One region of the Mesorhizobium sp. WSM4989 genome, then DNA from elsewhere that is predicted to be linked to it. Evidence: riboswitches for the same ligand, from Rfam matches in the RefSeq annotation. Region 1 holds a riboswitch; the other holds the start of a gene.

Evidence for each region. A riboswitch is a leader RNA that binds a small molecule or an ion and turns the genes downstream of it on or off. The one in region 1 is predicted to bind S-adenosylmethionine.
Region 2: it holds a riboswitch for S-adenosylmethionine, as region 1 does, so the genes downstream of both, P9217_RS25225 (homoserine O-acetyltransferase) here and P9217_RS07550 (O-succinylhomoserine sulfhydrylase) in region 1, are expected to answer to the same signal.

What each region holds. Positions count from the first base shown of each region.
Region 1 covers NZ_JARTVN010000001.1:1,547,541-1,557,500, reverse strand. The annotation lists gene P9217_RS07565 (Hsp33 family molecular chaperone) at 1-996, shown strand, start outside; gene apaG (Co2+/Mg2+ efflux protein ApaG) at 1,049-1,441, opposite strand; partial or broken gene P9217_RS07555 (ceramide glucosyltransferase) at 1,660-2,804, shown strand; gene P9217_RS07550 (O-succinylhomoserine sulfhydrylase) at 2,846-4,036, opposite strand; SAM riboswitch at 4,093-4,170, opposite strand; gene P9217_RS07545 (2'-deoxycytidine 5'-triphosphate deaminase) at 4,306-5,400, shown strand; gene P9217_RS07540 (ABC transporter substrate-binding protein) at 5,483-6,250, shown strand; gene araD1 (AraD1 family protein) at 6,300-7,289, opposite strand; gene mmsB (multiple monosaccharide ABC transporter permease) at 7,498-8,790, opposite strand; gene mmsA (multiple monosaccharide ABC transporter ATP-binding protein) at 8,787-9,960, opposite strand, start outside.
Region 2 covers NZ_JARTVN010000003.1:81,590-91,549, reverse strand. The annotation lists gene P9217_RS25240 (glycosyltransferase) at 1-15, opposite strand, end outside; gene P9217_RS25235 (Stf0 family sulfotransferase) at 128-946, opposite strand; gene metW (methionine biosynthesis protein MetW) at 895-1,509, opposite strand; gene P9217_RS25225 (homoserine O-acetyltransferase) at 1,598-2,767, opposite strand; SAM riboswitch at 2,858-2,935, opposite strand; gene hisC (histidinol-phosphate transaminase) at 3,071-4,174, shown strand; gene P9217_RS25215 (prephenate/arogenate dehydrogenase family protein) at 4,181-5,119, shown strand; gene P9217_RS25210 (sugar kinase) at 5,116-6,063, opposite strand; gene P9217_RS25205 (DUF2125 domain-containing protein) at 6,071-7,069, opposite strand; gene P9217_RS25200 (gamma-glutamylcyclotransferase) at 7,195-7,725, shown strand; gene P9217_RS25195 (aldo/keto reductase) at 7,844-8,791, shown strand; gene P9217_RS25190 (LysE family transporter) at 8,935-9,555, shown strand; gene P9217_RS25185 (1-acyl-sn-glycerol-3-phosphate acyltransferase) at 9,563-9,960, opposite strand, start outside.

The sequences.
Region 1 (9,960 bases):
CTTTCCTTGGCTGAGCATCAACCCAAACTCGGCGAATTCGGCTTCGCCGGCGACGACCATGTCGTGCCTTACGAAGTAGCGCCCCTGGATGTGCGCGGCCGCACCGTGCAGCTCGGGCCGATGCTCGACGCCATTCTCAGCCGTCACGATTATCCCGAGCCGGTCGCGCGCCTGCTGGCGGAGGCCTGCGTGCTCACCGTGCTGCTCGGCACGTCGCTGAAATTCGAGGGCAAGTTCATCCTGCAGACCCGCACCGACGGACCGGTCGACATGCTGGTGGCGGACTTCACCACGCCGCATTCGTTGCGCGCCTATGCGCGCTTCGACGCCGACCGGCTGCAGGCACTGATTGCCTCGGGCGAGATCTCGCAGGAGAAGCTGCTCGGCACCGGCGTCCTGGCCCTGACCATCGATCAGGGCGCGCACACGCAGCGCTATCAGGGCATCGTCCAACTCGACGGCACATCGCTGGAAGAAGCCGCGCGCACCTATTTCCGCCAGTCGGAGCAGATCCCGACCGATCTGAGGATGTCGGTTGCGAAGCTGGTGACCCCGGGCCCGGGCGGGGCTCGCGAGCAATGGCGCGCCGGCGGCATCCTGGCGCAGTTCCTGCCGCAGGCGCCCGAACGCATGCGCGTGCCCGACATTTCGGGCGGTGATGGCGATCCGCGAGACGTGGCGCACGAACCGGCCGACAATTCCTGGCGGGAACTCTTGGCGCTGCTCGGCACCATCGAGCCGACCGAGCTCATCGATCCGACGGTGGGCGCCGAGCGGCTGCTCTACCGCCTGTTCCACGAGCACGGCGTGCGCGTCTTCCGCGGTGTGCCGGTTGCCGACCAGTGCTCCTGCTCGCGCGACAAAATCCGAGGCATTCTCGAAGGCTTCTCGGCCGAGGAGATCAAGGACTCGACCGAGGACGGCGGCATCCATGTCGCCTGCGAGTTCTGCTCGACGCAGTACGACTTCGATCCGGCGGAGTTTGCGGCGGAGTGAGAAAGCTCCGGTTCCTCGCCCCCGCTTTGCGGAGGCGGGGAACTCGAGTTCTTTAGTTCACCGTCCTCTTCGTCCCCGGCATATCGAGCGAGAAAGCCGGAATGGCGACGTCGAACGTTTCGCCGCGGCCGTTGCGCATCGTGTAGCGGCCGACCATGATGCCGGATGGCGTCGAGAGCGGGCATCCCGACGTGTACTGATAGCTGTCGCCGGGGTTGAGCTCCGGCTGGTCGCCGACCACGCCCTCGCCGCGCACCTCTTCGACTCGGCCACGCCCGTCGGTGATGTGCCAGTAGCGCGACAGAAGCTGCACGAACTCGTCCGACCGGTTGTCGATCGTCACCTGGTAGCCCCAGACATAGCGGCTTTCGGACGGATCGGAACGGTCCTCCAGATAAAACGGCCTGACCTGCACTTCGATGTTGCGCGTCACGGCGCGATACATGAGCCACTCCGGTGCCGCAGGGAACATTTTACCGCGCTTCGCGGTTCTACCTCCGCGGCGTCGCCAGCCTGCCGGCTTTTCCACCGCAAGTGCCGACAAACAATGTCATTTAAGTGACACATGACAATGTTGGTGTGCACAAACCGTGCGGGCGACTCGGGCGCTTTGTCGAGTGATGAAACGGCCTCGGGCGGCCTTTCCGGAGTGACCAGATCTCGATGGAACTGACCCTCGCAGCCGCCTTTGCCTCCTCGGCCCTTCTTTTTTCCAACCTTGCCAGCATCGTGCTCGCGTCGTCGCGGCTGAAGCCCAGGCGGGTCATTCCTCCGCCTTCCAGCAAACAGCCGCCTGTCTCGATCGTCGTGCCGTCGCGCGGCGTGGAGCCGTTCACGCAGGAGACGCTCGACCGCGCCTTCTCGCTCGATTGGCCGCGCTACGAAATGATCTTCTGCGTCGCGCACGCCGAAGATCCCGTGGTCAAGCTGATCAACGCCGCCATCGCGCGATTTCCGAATGTTCCGGCGCGGCTCCTCGTCGGCGATGACAGGATCAGCGCCAATCCCAAGCTCAACAACTGCATCAAGGGCTGGCAGGCGGCGCGGCACGACTGGGTGATCCTCGCCGATTCCAACGTGCTGATGCCCAAGGACTATGTCCAGCATCTGATGGCGGCCTGGGGACCGGACACCGGCCTCGTCTGCTCGACGCCGATCGGCTCGCGGCCGGACGGTTTCTGGGCCGAAGTCGAATGCGTCTTCCTCAACACGCTGCAGGCGCGCTGGCAATATGCCGGCGAAGCGCTCGGCCTTGGCTTCGCCCAGGGCAAGAGCATGCTGTGGAACAAGCCGATGCTGGATGCAAATGGCGGCATCCAGGCTTTGGCCGCCGAAATCGCCGAGGACGCGGCGGCGACCAAGCTGGTCAACAGCCTTGGCCTTCGGTCAATCTCGTGGCCGCGCCCTTCGAGCAGCCGCTCGGCCAGCGCACGCTCGCCGAAATCTGGTCGCGCCAGGCGCGCTGGGCGCGGCTGCGCCGCGTCACCTTCCCATTGTTCTTCGCGCCCGAAATCCTGACCGGTGTGGTCGCGCCGCTGCTTCTGGCGCTGATCGCGGCGGCAAGCGCCGGTGTCAGCCTGCCCGCGACCGCGCTCTGCGTGCTGGCGATCGCCTATGTGCCCGAATGCATGCTCGCCTGGTCCAAGGGCTGGTATCTGTCGCCGCGCAGCGTCACCGCGATGATTGTGCGCGACGTGATGCTTCCCGCCATCTGGGCGCGCGGCTGGCTTGGCGGAGCCGTCGAATGGCGTGGCAACGCAATGACCATCCGCAACAGCGGGATGACTGAACTCGAAGAGATTGCTTGAGCCGGCTGCGGCTCAAGCGCGCTCTTTGCAGCCGTGGCGGTTCATTCCTTCGCCGCCTTGAGCGCCTGTTCGATGTCGGCGAGCAGGTCGTCGGTATCCTCCAGCCCGACGGAGAGCCTGAGCGTGCCTGGTCCGATGCCGAGCTCGGCGCGCGCCTCGTCGCTGAGGTTTTTGTGCGTCGTCGTCGCCGGATGCGTGATCAGGCTCTTTGCGTCGCCGAGGTTGTTCGAGATCAGCACGATGTCGAGCGCGTTCTGCAAGGCGAAGGCCGCCTGCTTGCCGCCCTTGACGTCAAGGCAGATCAGCGTCGAGCCGCCCGACATCTGCTTCCTGACGATATCCGCCTGGGGATGGTCGGCCCGGCCCGGATAGATGACGCGGGCGATCTCCGGCCGGCCAGCCAGGAAGTCCGCGATCTTGCCGGCGCTTTCGGTCTGCTGGCGCACGCGCAGCGGCAGCGTCTCGAGGCCCTTCAGCAGCGTCCATGCGTTGAATGGCGACAGGCTCGGGCCGGTGTGCCGGAAATAGTCGTGCAAGTTCTCGTCGATCCACTTCTTGTCCGACAGGATGACGCCGCCGAGGCAGCGGCCTTGTCCGTCGATATGCTTGGTCGCCGAGTAGACCACGATATGGGCGCCGAGCTGCAGCGGCTTCTGCTGCAGCGGCGTGGCAAAGACGTTGTCGACGATCACGCGTGCGCCGATCGAATTGGCTAAAGCGGCGACAGCGGCGATATCGACCACTTCCAGCGTCGGGTTGGTCGGGCTTTCCAGGAAGAACAGCTTGGTGTTCGGCCTGACCGCTTTTTCCCAATTGGCAATGTCGGTGCCGTCGATCAGCGTCGCCTCGATGCCATAGCGCGGCGCCAGCGTCTCGACCACCCAGCGGCAGGAACCGAACAGGGCTCGCGCCGCAACGATGTGATCGCCGGCCTTGACGCTGCAGAGCAGGGCGGCGGACACGGCGGCCATGCCGGAAGCGGTGGCACGTGCGTCTTCCGCGCCTTCCAGCGCGCACATGCGCTTCTCGAACATATCGACGGTCGGGTTGGCGTAGCGCGAATAGATGAAGCCGGGTTCCTCGCCCTTGAAGCGGGCCTCCGCTGCCTGGGCCGTCTCGTAGACATAGCCCTGGGTGAGATACATCGCCTCGGCGGTTTCGCCGAAGCCGGAACGCAGCGTCCCGCCATGCACGAGTGCCGTCTGAGGTTTCCAGTTACGCGTCTTGGTCATCGCCCTGCTTCCAAACACAAAAAAACCGGCCGCGACGTCGCAACCGGTCCATACGGCCTTGCGGCCCGACGGTCCTTTAGCGACTTGTTTAACGTGGCTGCAAGCCGACCGGCCAAATCACCACGGGATAACGACCCTTTAGACCTCGCCCGCGCTTGCGTCAATTGCCGGCTTGATTAAGAGGGTTGTACCAGGCAGCCTCCGCAAAAGTGTCCCGCGGTTTTGCGACAGGAAACTGCGACGACAATGACTTCGCCCGGAGCCAGACATTGCGGCAGACAGGCATTCTTCCGGATCAGGACATCGCGGCGCTCTTCCAGTCGGGCGCGCTGAAGTCGCCGCGCGCGCTCGACACCAACCAGATCCAGCCGGCCAGCCTCGATCTCAGACTGGGCGACAAGGCCTTTCGCGTGCGCGCCTCCTTTCTGCCCGGTCCCGATCATCTGGTGGCCGACAAGCTGGACCGGCTGAAGCTGCATGAGATCAACCTCGCCGAGGGTGCGGTGCTGGAGACGGGCTGCGTCTACATCGTGCCGCTGCAGGAAAGCCTGGCGCTGCCAGCGGAAGTCTCGGCTTCGGCCAACCCGAAGAGCTCGACCGGACGGCTCGACATTTTCACGCGTGTCATGACCGACCGCGGCCATGAATTCGATAAGATCGTCGCCGGCTATCATGGCCCGCTCTACCTCGAGGTCAGCCCGCGCACCTTCCCGATCGTCGTGCGCGCCGGCTCGCGCCTGTCGCAGATCCGCTTCCGCACCGGCAACGCCGTGCTGTCGGAGAATGAGTTGCGTGACCTCCATCACGCCGAGATGCTGGTTGCGACCGAGCCGCCCAACATCTCCGGCGGCGGCATTGCGCTCTCTATCGATCTCGACGGCGACAAGGATGGCCTGGTCGGCTATCGCGGCAAGCACCACACCGGCCTCGTCGACGTAGACAAGCGCGCCGCTCAGGATGTGGTCGACTTCTGGGAACCGCTCTACAAGAGCGGGGCCGGCGAGCTCGTGCTCGACCCGGACGAGTTCTACATCCTGGTCTCTCGCGAAGCCGTGCACGTGCCGCCGCTCTATGCCGCCGAGATGACGCCATTCGATCCGCTGGTCGGCGAGTTCCGCGTCCACTATGCCGGCTTTTTCGACCCGGGCTTCGGCCACTCCGCCGCCGGCGGCAGCGGCAGCCGCGCGGTGCTTGAAGTGCGCAGCCACGAGGTGCCGTTCATTCTCGACCACGGCCAGATCGTCGGCCGCCTCGTCTACGAGCATATGCTGAAGCGCCCGCAGGCACTCTATGGCAGCGAGTTGGGCTCCAACTATCAGGCGCAGGGACTGAAGCTCTCCAAGCATTTTCGCGCCGCGCGCTGATCGCCAGGCTGTGCTTGCCCGGCCTCGCGTGCCGTGCTTGGCTGCGTCCGACAATGTAGCAACTGAACGCAAGGGGATGAAAATGCAGACATCCAGATGGATCCTGTCGGCCGCGGCCGCCGCCATGCTGGCGCTCGGCGTCGGTTCGGTAGACGCGGCCGAAAAGATCAAGATCGGCACCGAGGGCGCCTATCCGCCCTTCAACACCATCACGCCGGACGGCAAGGTCGAAGGCTTCGACATCGACATCGCCAATGCGCTCTGCGCGCAGATGAAGGTCGAATGCGAGATCGTCACTCAGGATTGGGATGGCATCATTCCGGCCCTGCAGGCCAAGAAATTCGACGCCATCATCGCCTCGATGAGCATCACCGAGGAACGCAAGAAGCAGGTCGCCTTCACCCACAAATACTACACCACGCCGCTTGCGCTGGTCGCCCTGAAGGACGCCGACATCGCCTCGACCGAGCCGGCCTCGCTTGCCGGCAAGACGGTCGGTGCCCAGGCCTCGACCACCCAGGCCAACTACGCCCAGGACGTCTACGCCAAGGCCGGCGCCGAGGCGAAGCTCTACCCGACCCAGGAAGAGGCGGTCACCGATCTGCTCAACGGCCGGCTCGACGCCGTCATCTCCGACAAGTTCGTGCTGGTCGACTGGATGAAGAAGGCGAGCGACGGCTGCTGCAAGCTGGTGGGCGACGTCAGGGGCACCGAGACCGAGGCCGGCATCGCCGTGCGCCTGGAGGACACCGCCCTGCGCGACCGCCTCAACGCGGCAATCGACGCCATTGTTGCCGACGGCACCTACAGGAAGATCCAGTCGAAGTATTTCGATTTCGATATTTATTGAGGTTGAAGCTGCCAATCTCTCCCCTCGTGGGGGAGATCACGCTCTAACCTCACAGCGCCTTCACCGCCACCTTCACTGGCTTCTCGATCTCGAGCGGGTTGCGCAGCGGCAGGCCGAAATCCTTGGCCTCGATCTCGAACGTGTCGCCTTCTTCGGTCCTGACGCCGTCTGCGAACGAGAGTGTGGCGGTGCCGAACATGTGCACATGCACGTCGCCCGGCTGGCGGAAGGCCGAATATTTGAAGTGGTGATGCTCGAGATTGGCGATGGTGTGCGACATGTTCGCCTCGCCGGACAGGAACGGCTTTTCCCAAAGCACTTTGCCGTCGCGCCAGATTCGTGAAGAGCCCCTGATGTCGGCGGGCAGCTCGCCGATCAGGATTTCCGGTCCGAACGAGGCGTTGCGCAGCTTGGAATGGGCGAGGAACAGATAGTTCACGCGCTCTGTCACATGGTCGGAAAACTCGTTGGACAGCGTGAAGCCGACTCGGAACGGCGCGCCGTCGTCGCCGATCACGTATATGCCGGCGATCTCCGGCTCCTCGCCGGCGTCCTGCGCGAAGGCCGGCGACATCAGCGCGGCACCCGGCGCCACCGCCATGGTGCCGTTGCCCTTGTAGAACCATTCCGGCTGCACGCCGATCTGGCCCTTTGCCGGCTTGCCGCCCTCCAGCCCCATGCGGAACATCTTCATGGAATCGGTGAGTTGCTCCTCGCCGTCGCTGAGCTTCTTGTGCATGGAATCGCGCGTCGCGGCGGAGCCGAGATGTGTGAGCCCGGTGCCGGTAAGATGGAGATGCGCGGGGTCGGGATGGTTGATTGGCGATACCAGGCGTCCCTTCTTGTAGACAGCGTCGAGGTCTACCGTTTCGCCATAGCCCTTGCGCTCGATCAGCGCCTCGAGCCCGGTCCCGGTGCGGGCTGCCTCCATCGCCAGCGAATAGACGCTGCGCGCGCCGTTGATGATCCGGGTCTTGCCGCCGCTGCGGGCAACGACGCGGATCGTCTCGGCGTCATCGAGGATCTGGGAAATCAGCATGATGAACCCTCTCTCTTTTGCCTTGGCCCGGCTGCCGATTGGCAAGCCCTGACCGGCGCGGCCCGGAACCGATCCGCGCCACGGTTGAAACTCTTCGTCCGGATTGCACTCGCGAGCCTGGTCCTTCCAGGACTTCTTCGCGCCGACGGGTTGCCGGCAGCTTCGCGATCTAGAACCCGTATGCCTCCTTAGTCCTTGCCTCCGGCCTCTACGCCTTGTTCTTGTTGTAGACGTCGAAGATGACGGCACCGAGCAGCACCAGGCCTTTGACCACCTGCTGCCAGTCGACATTGACGCCCATGATCGACATGCCGTTGTTCATCACGCCCATGATGAAGCCGCCGACCACGGCGCCGATGACCTGTCCGACGCCGCCCATCGCCGAGGCGCCGCCGATGAAGACGGCGGCGATCACGTCGAGTTCGCTGCCCAGACCTGCGGCCGGGACGGCCTGGCCGAGGCGAGCGGCGATGATCAGGCCGCCGAGCGCCGACAGCACGCCCATGTTGATGAAGACGAGCAGCGTCAGCCTTTCGGTGTTGATGCCCGACAGCTGCGCCGCCTTGGCGTTACCGCCCATCGCATAGATGCGGCGGCCGATGGTCATGCGCTTGGTGACGAAGACGAACAGCGAGATCAGCACGCCCATCACCAGAAGCACCACCGGCAGGCCCCTGTAGCTGGCGAACTGGAAGACCAGGAACAGCGCCAGCGCGCTGCCGACCAGCGTCTTGACGACGAACAGCGGGAAGGGCTCGGCCTCATAGCCATGCCGTTCGCGCTTACGCCGTGTTCTGAAGCCGAAATAGGCATAGGCGAGCACCGCGACCAGACCGAGCACGATCGTCGTCATGTGCAGCGTAAGGCCGCTGCCGACGATGGTCTTGCCGGCGGCATTCACCGTCGGCGGAATGAGCGTCAGCGGGCCGATGACGTCGGGGATGAAGCCGGAGCTCAACGCCTTGAAGCTGTCGGGAAGCGGGCCGACCGAGGAGCCGCCGCCAAGCAGTGCCTGGCAGATGCCGCGGAAGATCAGCATGCCCGCCAGCGTCACGATGAAGCTCGGTATTCGGTGATAGGCGATCCAATAGCCTTGCGCCGCGCCGATAAGCGCACCGACGATCAGGCAAACGATCGAGACCACCAGTGGATTGCTGAATATACCGAGCGGCCAGATGACCATCATCATTGCGGCAAGCGCGCCGATGAAGCCGGCGACCGATCCCACGCTGAGGTCGATATAGCCGGCGACGATCACCAGCAGCATGCCAAGCGCCATCACGATGATGAACGAGTTCTGCTGCACCAGGTTGCTGAGGTTGACCGGTTTGAACAGCGTGCCGGACGTCGTGTACTGGAAGAACAGCATGATGACGATCAGCGCGATGATCAGTCCGTATTCGCGCAGGTTCGTCGTCAGCGCCGAAACGGCGACACGCGGACCATGCTTGACGTCTTCGGCGACGCCGCTCTGCGGCGCGGGAGCGCTTTCTGTGCTCATGAGGCTTTTTTTCCTTCTCCCCGAACGATGGCGCGCATGATCTTTTCCTGGCTGGCGTCGCTTGCCGCCATTTCGCCGACGATACGCCCTTCGTTCATGACATAGATGCGGTCGGTGATGCCGAGCAATTCCGGCATTTCCGACGAGATGACGACGATTGCCTTTCCCTCTGCGGCGAGGCGGGCGATGATCGTGTAGATTTCGTACTTGGCGCCGACGTCAATGCCGCGCGTCGGTTCGTCGAGGATCAGCACTTCCGGGTCGGCGAACAGCCATTTCGACAACACCACCTTCTGCTGGTTGCCGCCCGAAAGATTGCCGGTCAGCTGATAGACGCTGGATGCGCGGATGTTGGTCTTCTTGCGATAGTCGTTGGCGACGCTCATCTCGCGCATGTCGTCGATGACGCCGCGGCTGGAGACGCCTCCCAAATTGGCCAGCGTCACGTTGTGCTTGATGTGGTCGATAAGGTTGAGGCCAAAGGTCTTGCGGTCCTCGGTGACATAGGCGATCCGGTTCTCCACCGCCTTGCTCACCGTCGAAAGATCGAGAGGCTTACCCCTGAGCAGGACCTCGCCGCTGATATGCCGGCCATAGGAACGGCCGAACAGGCTCATCGCGAATTCGGTGCGGCCGGCGCCCATCAGCCCGGCAATGCCGACCACCTCGCCCTTGCGCACATTGAGGTTGACGTTCTTGATCACCTGCCGCTCGGCGTGGATCGGATGGTACACCGACCAGTTCTTCACTTCGAAAATAACCTCGCCGATCTGCGGCTCGCGCGGCGGGTAGCGGTCGTCGAGCGAGCGGCCGACCATCGAAGTGATGATCCGGTCCTCGCTGATGTCCTTCCTGGGCAGGGTCTCGATGGTGCGCCCGTCGCGGATCACCGTAACCTTGTCGGCGACGCGGTTCACCTCGTTGAGCTTGTGCGAGATCAGGATCGAGGTCATGCCCTGGCGCTTGAACTCGAGCAGAAGATCGAGCAGCGCCTGGCTGTCCTTTTCGCTGAGCGAGGCGGTCGGCTCGTCAAGGATCAGCAGCTTCACTTCCTTGCTGAGCGCCTTGGCGATCTCGACCAGTTGCTGCTTGCCGACGCCGATATTGGTGATCAGCGTCTTGGGATCTTCCTTCAAGCCGACTTTGTCGAGCAGGGCCTTGGTGCGCTTC
Region 2 (9,960 bases), on a different contig from region 1:
CGGGTGTTCAGCCATAGATAAACACCAGTTTTGCCGGTACAGTCGCTATAGCCCTGCGGGGTATGCCGTCAAACGATTCTCGGTGCCATTCTATTTGCAAGTTTGCGCTTCAATCGCATGATTCTTTCTAGATCTTCAGGAACCCGCGCTTTTTTCTGTGCGGGAAGCTCGACGGGTCGGCATATTCAGACAGGAAACGTTTTCTCCATTCGTCATTGGTCGCGTCGCGCTGGATTTCGAGACCTGATCCGAGATTCGTTCCCCAGACAGGCTCGACCCCGGCCAACTGGGCAATTTTCTCGAGGCTTCCTCTCGGGTTTTGCTGGACCTGCTCGTAAGTTAGCGCAAGAAAGGACAGCCCGTTTTTCGCGAACCACCCGTCCCAGGCCAGATTTTCCATCAGAATCTTTTCGAGCGATTCGGCGATAGCCTCGCCGTCATAGCGTGGGGATGCGCGATTGACCTCGCTAGAGCGGAATCTGCGGGTTTGGCGCGCACGCGCCCATGAGATCGCCTGACCCAGCAAATCGCTGCGCGTCAGGCGCACATAGTGAAGGTTGGGAAGACTGGCGGGGAGGTTCACCTTCTTGGCAACTTGAGCGAATTGACTCGCAAAAAGCTTGATCGCGTAGATTCCGGAAGAGGACCGTCCTTCCGTCAGCGCCCTCAGAAGCTGCCCTCTGGCATCGCGCGGATAGCCTGGCTGTTCGAGCAGCCGGCGCCCGCCAAACCACTCCAGTGGATTGCCCAGCCCGGCGGAAGCCATCAGTCCTGCAAGATGATTGCTGCCGGTACGCGGCGAAGTGCACACAAGAATCCCTGTGCTTATCTCCGACAGAATTTCCGACGGGATTTGAACCACGGCCGGCCGGCGTCGAAAGAGATCGAGCGAGATCATCGTTTCAGCAAGAACACCGCCTGCTGGCCGAAGAAGTTCCAGAACCACCAGGGCATCGACAGGCCGATCTTCTGGCCGTTGGCGTCGAGCGCGGTCGCCTTCTCGACCGTCGCGCCGAGCTCTTCGCACAGATTGACGAAGTCGCGAATGGTGCAGAAGTGGATGTTCGGCGTGTCGTACCAGGAATAGGGCAGGTCCTTGGTGACCGGCATCCTGCCCTTGATCAGCAGCGAGAAGCGCACGCGCCAATGGCCGAAATTGGGGAAGGAGACGATCGCGCGGTTGCCGATCCGAAGCAGCTCGTCGAGCACAAGTTTCGGGTTGCGGGTCGCCTGCAGCGTTTGCGACAGGACGACGAAATCAAAACCTTTGTCGGGGTAGAATTCGAGGTCCTTGTCGGCATCGCCCTGGACGACGGAAAGGCCGCGCGCCACGCATTCGTTGACGCCGCGCTGTGACAGCTCCAGGCCGCGGCCATCAACCTGCTTGGTCGCCTGCAGAACCTCCAGAAGCACGCCATCGCCGGAGCCGACATCGAGCACGCGCGAATGCGGCGGGATGAGATCGGTGACGACTTCGAGGTCGACGCGCTGAGCGCGATTAACGCTCATGGGCACACCTCCGGCCTTTGAGCATTTGCAGCCAATGGGAATCTCGGCGTCTCAGAAGTGCGGCCAGGACACAGAGATCGCGCGCCACTCATAGGCTGAGCCCCCTTGCGCGCGCGGCCGAGGCTATGAAGCCGTTGATGGCCGCGAACAATTCCGGTTCGTCGAGCAGGAAAGCGTCATGGCCGCGATCGGTCTCGATCTCGACGAAGGAGACGGACGCGCCGGCGGCGTTCAGCGCATGCACGATCGAGCGGCTTTCCTCGGTCGGGAACAGCCAGTCGCTTGTGAACGACACGAGGCAGAAGCGTGTCTTGGTGCCGGCGAAGGCATCCGCCAGCCGTCCGCCGTGGTCGGCGGCGAGGTCGAAATAGTCCATAGCGCGGGTCAGATAGAGGTAGGAGTTGGCGTCGAAGCGGTCGACGAAGGTCATGCCTTGATGGCGCAGATAGCTTTCGATCTGGAAATCGGCGTCGAAGCCGAAGGTCAGCGCCTCGCGATCCTGCAGGTTGCGGCCGAACTTGCGGTGCAGCGCTGCTTCCGAGAGGTAAGTGATGTGCGCGGCCATGCGCGCCACGGCGAGGCCCTTTTCCGGCCGCCTGCCGAAATCGAGATATTTGCCGCCGTGCCAGTCCGGATCGGCCATGACGGCCTGCCGCCCGACCTCGTGGAAGGCGATGTTCTGCGAGGAATGCCGGGCGCCGGTGGCGATTGGCAACGCGGAGAAGACGCGTTCCGGGTAGCTTGCGGCCCATTGCAGCACCTGCATGCCGCCCATCGAGCCGCCGAGCACGCAGAACAGCTTCTCGATGCCGAAATGATCGACCAGCATCAGCTGCGCCCGCACCATGTCGCGGATGGTGATGATCGGCAGGTCGAGCCCATAGGGCCTGCCTGTCGCCGGATCGGTCGAGGCCGGGCCGGTGGAGCCGAGGCAGCCGCCGATGACGTTGGCGCAAATGACAAAAAAGCGGCTGGTGTCGATGATCCTGCCGGGGCCGATCAGCACCTCCCACCAGCCCGGCTTGCCGGTCACCGGGTTGGTGCTGGCGACATGCTGGTCGCCGGTCAGCGCGTGGCAGACGAGGATGGCGTTGGAGCGGGCGTCGTTGAGGGCGCCGTAGGTCTGGTAAGCGACCTGGAACGGCGACAGCACGGTGCCCGCATCGAGTTTTAGCGGCTTGTCGGGACCGAACTGCAACACCGGGCTCGACGGTTGGTCGGCCTCGTGGTTGGTCCTTGGAGCGCGCTGAGCGGCCATTGCATTCCCCATCCAGTCGCATCGATCTCGCGATACGGCGTCCGGCCGGCAACGGACAACAAAAAACCGGCCTGCCTTCGCAAAGCCGGTTACAGGTTGCAAGCGGCCCTTTAGCGAATTGTTTAACGTGGCTGCAAGCCGACCGGCCAAATCACCACGGGAGATCCGGCTGTTCTTCTAGGGCCAGCGCCGCGCTTCGTCAACGGTCTGCCTACGCTCGAGCGCGCCGGCCCTCGACATTCGGGGCCACGGCCTGTATTTCCGCTGCGGCCTCGAACCAGGGCCTCTCGACGGATTTGTGACATGAAGCAGGATCAGCCACGTCCGACGCCCCGCGCGGGCATCATGGACATCGAGGCCTATGTGCCGGGAAAAAGTACCGCGCCGGCCGGCGTGACGAAGGTCTACAAGCTGTCGTCCAATGAGAATCCGCTCGGGCCCTCGCCGAAGGCGATCGAGGCCGCCCGGGAGGTGGCTGCCAAATTGGACGTTTATCCCGACGGCTCCGCCCGCCGGCTGCGCGAGGCGATCGCCGATGTGCACGGCCTCAATCCGGCAAACATCGTCTGCTCCAATGGCTCCGACGAGATCCTGGGGCTGCTGGCGCAGACCTATCTCGCGCCGGGAGACGAGGCCGTGTTCACCGAACACGCCTTCATGGTTTACAAGATCTATATCCAAGCCGCCGGCGCCAAGCCGGTGGCGGTCAAGGAGACGGACGAGCGCGCCGACATCGACGCAATCCTCGCCGCGGTGACGCCGGCGACGCGGATCGTGTTCCTCGCCAACCCCAACAATCCGACCGGCACTTATGTGCCGTTCCAGGAGGTGCGCCGGCTGCATGCCGGACTGCCCAAGAGCGTGCTCCTGGTGCTCGACGCGGCCTATGCCGAATATGTGCGGCGCAACGACTATGAAGCCGGCATCGAGCTGGCCGGGAGCTCGGAGAACGTGGTCATGACCCGCACCTTCTCCAAGCTCGGCCTCGGCGGCGCACGCATCGGCTGGATGTACGGACCGGCGCATATCGTCGATGCCATCAACCGGGTGCGCGGGCCCTTCAACGTCAATGCAACCGCGATCGAGGCTGGCATCGCGGCCATCCGCGACCGCGCCCATGTCGAGCGCAGCGTGGCGCATAACGAGAAGTGGCTTGCCTGGGTCAGCGAGGAGTTGACCGGGCTCGGGCTGCGCGTGACGCCCAGCGTCGGCAATTTCCTGCTGATCCACTTCCCCGACAACAAAAAGCATTCGGCAGCGGCCGCGGACGACTATCTCAGCGCGCGCGGCTACATCCTGCGGCGCGTCACCGGCTACGGCTTTCCCAACGCGCTGCGCATGAGCATCGGCATCGAGGAGGCCAATCGCGGCGTCGTCGAGGCGCTCAAGACATTTCTGAAAAGCTGAAGCACCATGACAGCACCGATGTTCGGAAGAATAGCGCTGGTCGGCATCGGCCTGATCGGTTCGTCGCTGGCCCGCGTCATCCGCCGGGAAGGCCTGGCGCGCCACATCGCTGTCGCGACGCGCAGCCAATCGACGCTCAAGCGCGCCGAGGAACTGGGTCTCGGCGATTCCTACACGACCGAGGCCGAAGACGCGGTGCGCGACGCGGATCTCGTCATCGTCTCGGTTCCGGTCGGCTCGTCCGGCGAGGTCGCGGCCGAGATCGCGCCGGCGCTGAAGAAAGGCGCGATCCTCACCGATGTCGGCTCAACCAAAGCTTCGGTGATCGCGCAAATGCAGCCGCATGTGCCCGTCGGTGTGCATTTCATCCCCGGGCACCCGCTGGCGGGCACGGAAAAGTCCGGGCCGGATGCCGGCTTCGCCGATCTCTTCGACAACCGCTGGTGCATCTTCACGCCGCTGCCGGGCACGGATCCGGAGGCGCTGGAAAAGCTCTCCGAATTCTGGCGGCGCTGCGGCTCCAACATCGACACGATGGACCCGCAGCATCACGACATGACCTTGGCCATCGTCTCGCATCTGCCGCATATCATCGCCTACAACATCGTCGGCACCGCCGACGACCTGGAATCGGTGACCAAGACGGAAGTCATCAAATACTCCGCTTCCGGTTTTCGCGACTTTACCCGACTGGCCGCTTCCGACCCGACCATGTGGCGGGACGTGTGCCTGCACAACAAGGACGCGATCCTGGAAATGCTGGCGCGCTTCTCGGAGGATCTGGCCTCGTTGCAGCGAGCGATCCGCTGGGGCGACGGCGAAAAGCTGTTCGACCTGTTCACCCGCACGCGCGCCATCCGCCGCTCGATCATTGAGGCCGGCCAGGATATCGATGTGCCGGATTTCGGCCGTCAGGCCGTGGAGCACCCGGGGGCCAAGCCCTAGGCCTTCTGCTCGATCTGTCCCGATGGGGGCCAGTGCGCCGCCATCATGGCCATTGTCTCGGCTCTGTCCGGAGCGCCGAGCCGGCCGCCGAAGCGCAGGCATTTAAGCGCGGCGGCGGCGCTGGCAAAGCGCAGCGCCTGCTCGGACGGCATGGCTTCGGCAAGGCCGACGGCGAAGGCGCCGTGGAAGACGTCGCCGGCGGCGAGCGTGTCGACCGCCTTGACCTTCGGCGCCTCGACATGCCGGACGCGACCGGTTCCCCGATCATGCCACCAGGTTCCGGCAGCGCCGCCCGTCACCGCGACGAAGGCGTCGGTGCGCGAGGCGAGATCGGCGCATGCGCTTTCCGGATCGAGCGCATGGCCGCAGACGATCCGCGCCGCCGGCTCCGAGGCGACGATGTGCGAGGCCAACGGCAAAAGCCGCTCGAGCACGTCGATCGGCGCGGTGTCGGCGTCGAGGATCGCCGGACGGCCGGCGTCCCGCGCGGCCGCCAAGGCAAGTGCCGCGGCGCCCGGCCAGCGGACGTCCACCAGCACGGCGTCGAGGGCGGAAAGTTCGGCAAGCGGCAGCGTGTCGGGATCGGCTTGCGCCCTGCTGTCATAGAAGGGCACGATGATGCGCTCGCCATGGGCATCCACCAGGATCGCGGCCAGCGCGGAGCGCGCGCCGGCGACGCGGCGGACCAGGCTGCAATCGACGCCTTCCGCCTCGATCTCGGCAATCAGCCGGTCGCCGACCGCATCGTCTCCCGCGCTCGCCCAAAGCGACACATCGGCGCCGAGGCGATGCGCGGCGCAGGCCGCACTCGTCGCCATGCCGGAGGCGATCTGGACACCGTCGCTGGCGATGAACTTGCCCTGATGCGCGGGCAGCGTCTCGACACGCAGGATCGTGTCGAGGGTGAACGCGCCGACGCTGAGCAGTTTGATCGGTCCGGCCATCGCAGTCTCAATCGACCGGCTTGATCTTGCCGAGCGGGATGAAGCCAAGCGAAGCTTTACCCTTCACGATCTTGAGCGGCATGGACGGTTGGTTGCCGAGCATGGCAATGCCGGCAAAACCCTGCTCGATCTCGCTCTTGTGCTCGGGAATGGCGCCGGCGAGGATCGCCGCTACGGCCTTTGGGTCCTTTAGCTTGATCGACAGATTTGCATCGATCAGGCCGTCGGCGTCGATCGAGATCGGCCCGGACACAGTTACGCGCGCCGTGCCTGATGACACGTCGAGGCTGGCAATCTCGACCGACTGGCCGCGCAGGCTTTTCGGCGGCGCCTTAATCAGCGCGACGCCGTTCTTCACTGTCGCTTCGCCGGCGCCGTCGAGTTCCGGCAGCACGCGTCCGCCGACAGCTTCCGCGTCGATCTTCAGGTCGCCAAAGCTGCCGGTATAGACGAGGTCCTGGCCGTTCGGCTGCAGCTGGCCGGCCGCCTGGCCGGCGCTGAACAGCTGCACGGGATCGGTGTCGTCGGCCGGATCGGTCTGTCCAGACAAGCCTTCCGCCTGAAGCGAAATGCGGCGCGGAAGCGGCCATGACAGCTTGACCGTGGCGTGCAGCTTGTCCCAGTCGAGCCAAAGCGGCGGCATGCCCGGCGCCACAGTCCGCAACGGCCCGCGCAGGTTCGCCACGGGCGACAGAGGCTGGGTGATGCGAGCGACGACGTTCATATCGCCGGTCGAGGCCGCTACATTCCTGGCATCGTCCTGATAGGCCAGGCTGTCGCAGGCGACCGTGAAGTCCAGTGGATAACCACTGACCGTGAGATTGGCGCAGTCGGCCTTGATGCCCTTGCCTCCAAGCTCGGCCACGGCCCGCTCGGCCTCGGTCTTGACCTTGCCGGCGAGATAGAACCATCCGCCGCTGTAGAGCGCGAACAGCACCAAGATGAACGCCGCAAGCCAGAACAGCCGGCGGCGAGGTTTGCGCGATCGCTCGTCACTTGACGTCATGCTGCGGCTCTCGTTAACCCGCTCATGCGGCGAGCGGGTGGTTGTTCTTACGCACGACAAGCGGGGACAGAAGAAGCACCTTACCGGTGTGGTGTCGTCACTCGAATGCAATCAGGCTTGGCGATATGGGCGATTTTTGGGTTTTTGGCTACGGGTCGCTGATCTGGCGGCCCGGTTTCGCACATGTCGAGACGCGGCGCGCCCGTCTTTACGGCTTCCGCCGGTCGCTCTGCGTCTATTCCTTCGTCCATCGCGGTACGCGTGAGCGGCCGGGCCTGGTGCTCGGCCTCGACCGCGGCGGCTCCTGCGTCGGGCTCGCCTTCCGCGTGCCCGGCGATTTGCGTGACGAAGTGCTTTCCTATCTGCGCGAGCGCGAGCTGGTGACCAGCGTCTATCTCGAACGCACTCTCGATGTCCGGCTGGATGGGGCGGGACAAGGCGGAACGGTCGAAGCGGTCGCCTACATCGTCGACCGCGCGCATGAGCAATATGCCGGCGGGCTCCACGCCGGCCATGCGGCAAAAGTCGTGCGCGGCGCCGTGGGCCAATCGGGCAGGAACGAAGACTATGTCCTGAGCACAGTGGAGCATCTGAGGGCGCTCGGCATCCGCGACCACTGGCTGGAAGAGGTGGGGCGGCAGGTCGCGTCTTCGTGAAGATCTGGCCCGATCAAAAAGCAAAACCATGCCTTTGACCTCGGCAAGGCACGACCTAGCTTAGCCGCAATCCATCCTCTGGGCACCCAGGCCCTTCCCAGCATCACGGAGATCAGTCTTGCAGAAACGCCGTCTCGGTCGCACCGACCTTTCCATCGCGCCGCTGGTCCTTGGAGGCAACGTCTTCGGCTGGACCGCCGACGAGAAGACCTCGTTCGACCTGCTCGACCGCTTTGCCGAGGCCGGCTTCAACGCAGTCGACACGGCGGACGCCTATTCGCGCTGGGCGCCGGGCAACAAAGGCGGCGAATCCGAAACCATCATCGGCAACTGGATGAAGAGCCGCGGCAACCGGGACAGCATCGTCGTCATCACCAAGGTCGGCTCCGACATGGGACAGGGCAGGCGGGACCTCTCCGCAGCCTATATCGAAAAGGCGGTCGACCAATCGCTCAAGCGGCTGCAGACCGACGTCATCGACCTCTATCTGTCGCACTGGCCGGACCCGGCCACGCCTTACGAGGAAACGCTCGGCGCCTATCAGCGCCTGCTCGAGAAGGGCAAGATCCGCTATCCGGGCTGCTCCAATCTCGATGCGGGGCAATTGCGCGCGGCCCTGGATGTCGCCGGCCTGCGGGGCCTGCCGCGTTACGAGGTTCTGCAGCCCGAATACAATCTGTACGATCGCTCTTCGCTGGACGGCCCGCTGCTCGACCTGTGCAAGGCGGAAGGCCTCGGCGTCATCACCTATTTCGGCCTGGCCAAGGGGTTCCTCAGCGGCAAATACCGCAGCAAGGCCGACCTTGGCCGGAGCGAGCGTGGCGAAGACGTGGCCAAGTATCTCAACGAACGCGGCATGCGCATTCTCTCCGCGCTCGATGCCGCGGCCGGGCGCCATTCGGCCAAGCAGGCCGAAGTGGCGCTCGCCTGGATCATGGCGCGGCCGGGCATCACCGCGCCGATTGCCAGCGCCACGACGCCCGCACAGATGGAAAGCCTGATCCGCGCCGCATCGCTCAAGCTTTCCGCCGACGACATCGCAGCGCTCGATCGCGCCAGCGCTTAAGGCGTGTCGATATTCAGGCGGATGCCGGCCTGACCTGGATCCAACATGCGTTAGTGCAGCAGGTCCCCCGCACGATCGTCCAAGACCTTGCAGATAGCCTCGCGATAATTCCTACCCGATCGCGGCAGGAATTGAGGTTCGGCATGGTCGGAGAAGTTTTGTCCGAAGCGCAGCCCTGGCAGCAGGTGCTGGCGCTGGTCATGGCGGCGACCGTTGTCATGGGTAGCCCAGGTTCGGCGACGATCAGCGTCACCGCCGTCGGCGCCGCTTTCGGGCTGCGGCCTTCGCTGGCTTATACGTCCGGCATCGTGCTTGGAACGACGGCCGTGCTCCTGGTTGTGGCCGCCGGGATATTCGGCATGCTCGCCTCGGTGCCGGGGCTGGCGCCGTTGCTGACTGTCGCTTCGGCCCTCTACATCCTCTACCTTGCCTTCAGGATCGCGACAGCGCCGCCGCTTGCCCAAGGCGGCAATGCGGCGGCGCGTCCCACCTTCTTCGGCGGCTTCATGCTCGCCGTCGCCAACCCGAAAGCCTATGTGGCGATCGGCGCGGTCTTCGCGGGAGCTTCATCCACGGTCGACGGGCTCGGGATTTCGGCCAAGCTTTTGGTGCTGGCAGCGATGATCGTCGCCATTCATGTGCTCTGGCTTCTCGCTGGGACGATTTTCGCGAGGCTGCTGCGCGATCCATTGGCGTCGCGGATCATCAATCTCGTCTTCGCGGCGACGCTGGTGCTGACGACTGCACTGGCGGGGCTGCCGTAAGGGGAGCTCAGGCCTTCGCCGCAGCGCCGAGCTCCGCCAGCCGCTTCACCGCCGTCGGCGGCATCGGCGGCGGGTTCGGCGCGCGCGAGGCCTCGACCAGCAGCTCGTCGCAGGCGGTCTCGGTCTCGCCGATCAGCCGCTGCATGAACTCCTCCTTGTCGAGCCCCGGAGGAATCGGCGGCAGGAAACGGGCCTTTATGGTGCCCGGATAACGCATGAACTTGCGGCGCGGCCAGTAGAGGCCGGCGACATGGGCGACCGGCACCACGGGAACGCCCAGCTGGGTATATAGCTCGACGATGCCGTATTTGTAGGACGGCTCGGCGCCCGGTGGGCGACGAGTGCCTTCCGGGTAGATGATAAGCTGACGCGGGTTGCGCGCCATCTCCTGCCTTGTCGCGGCAA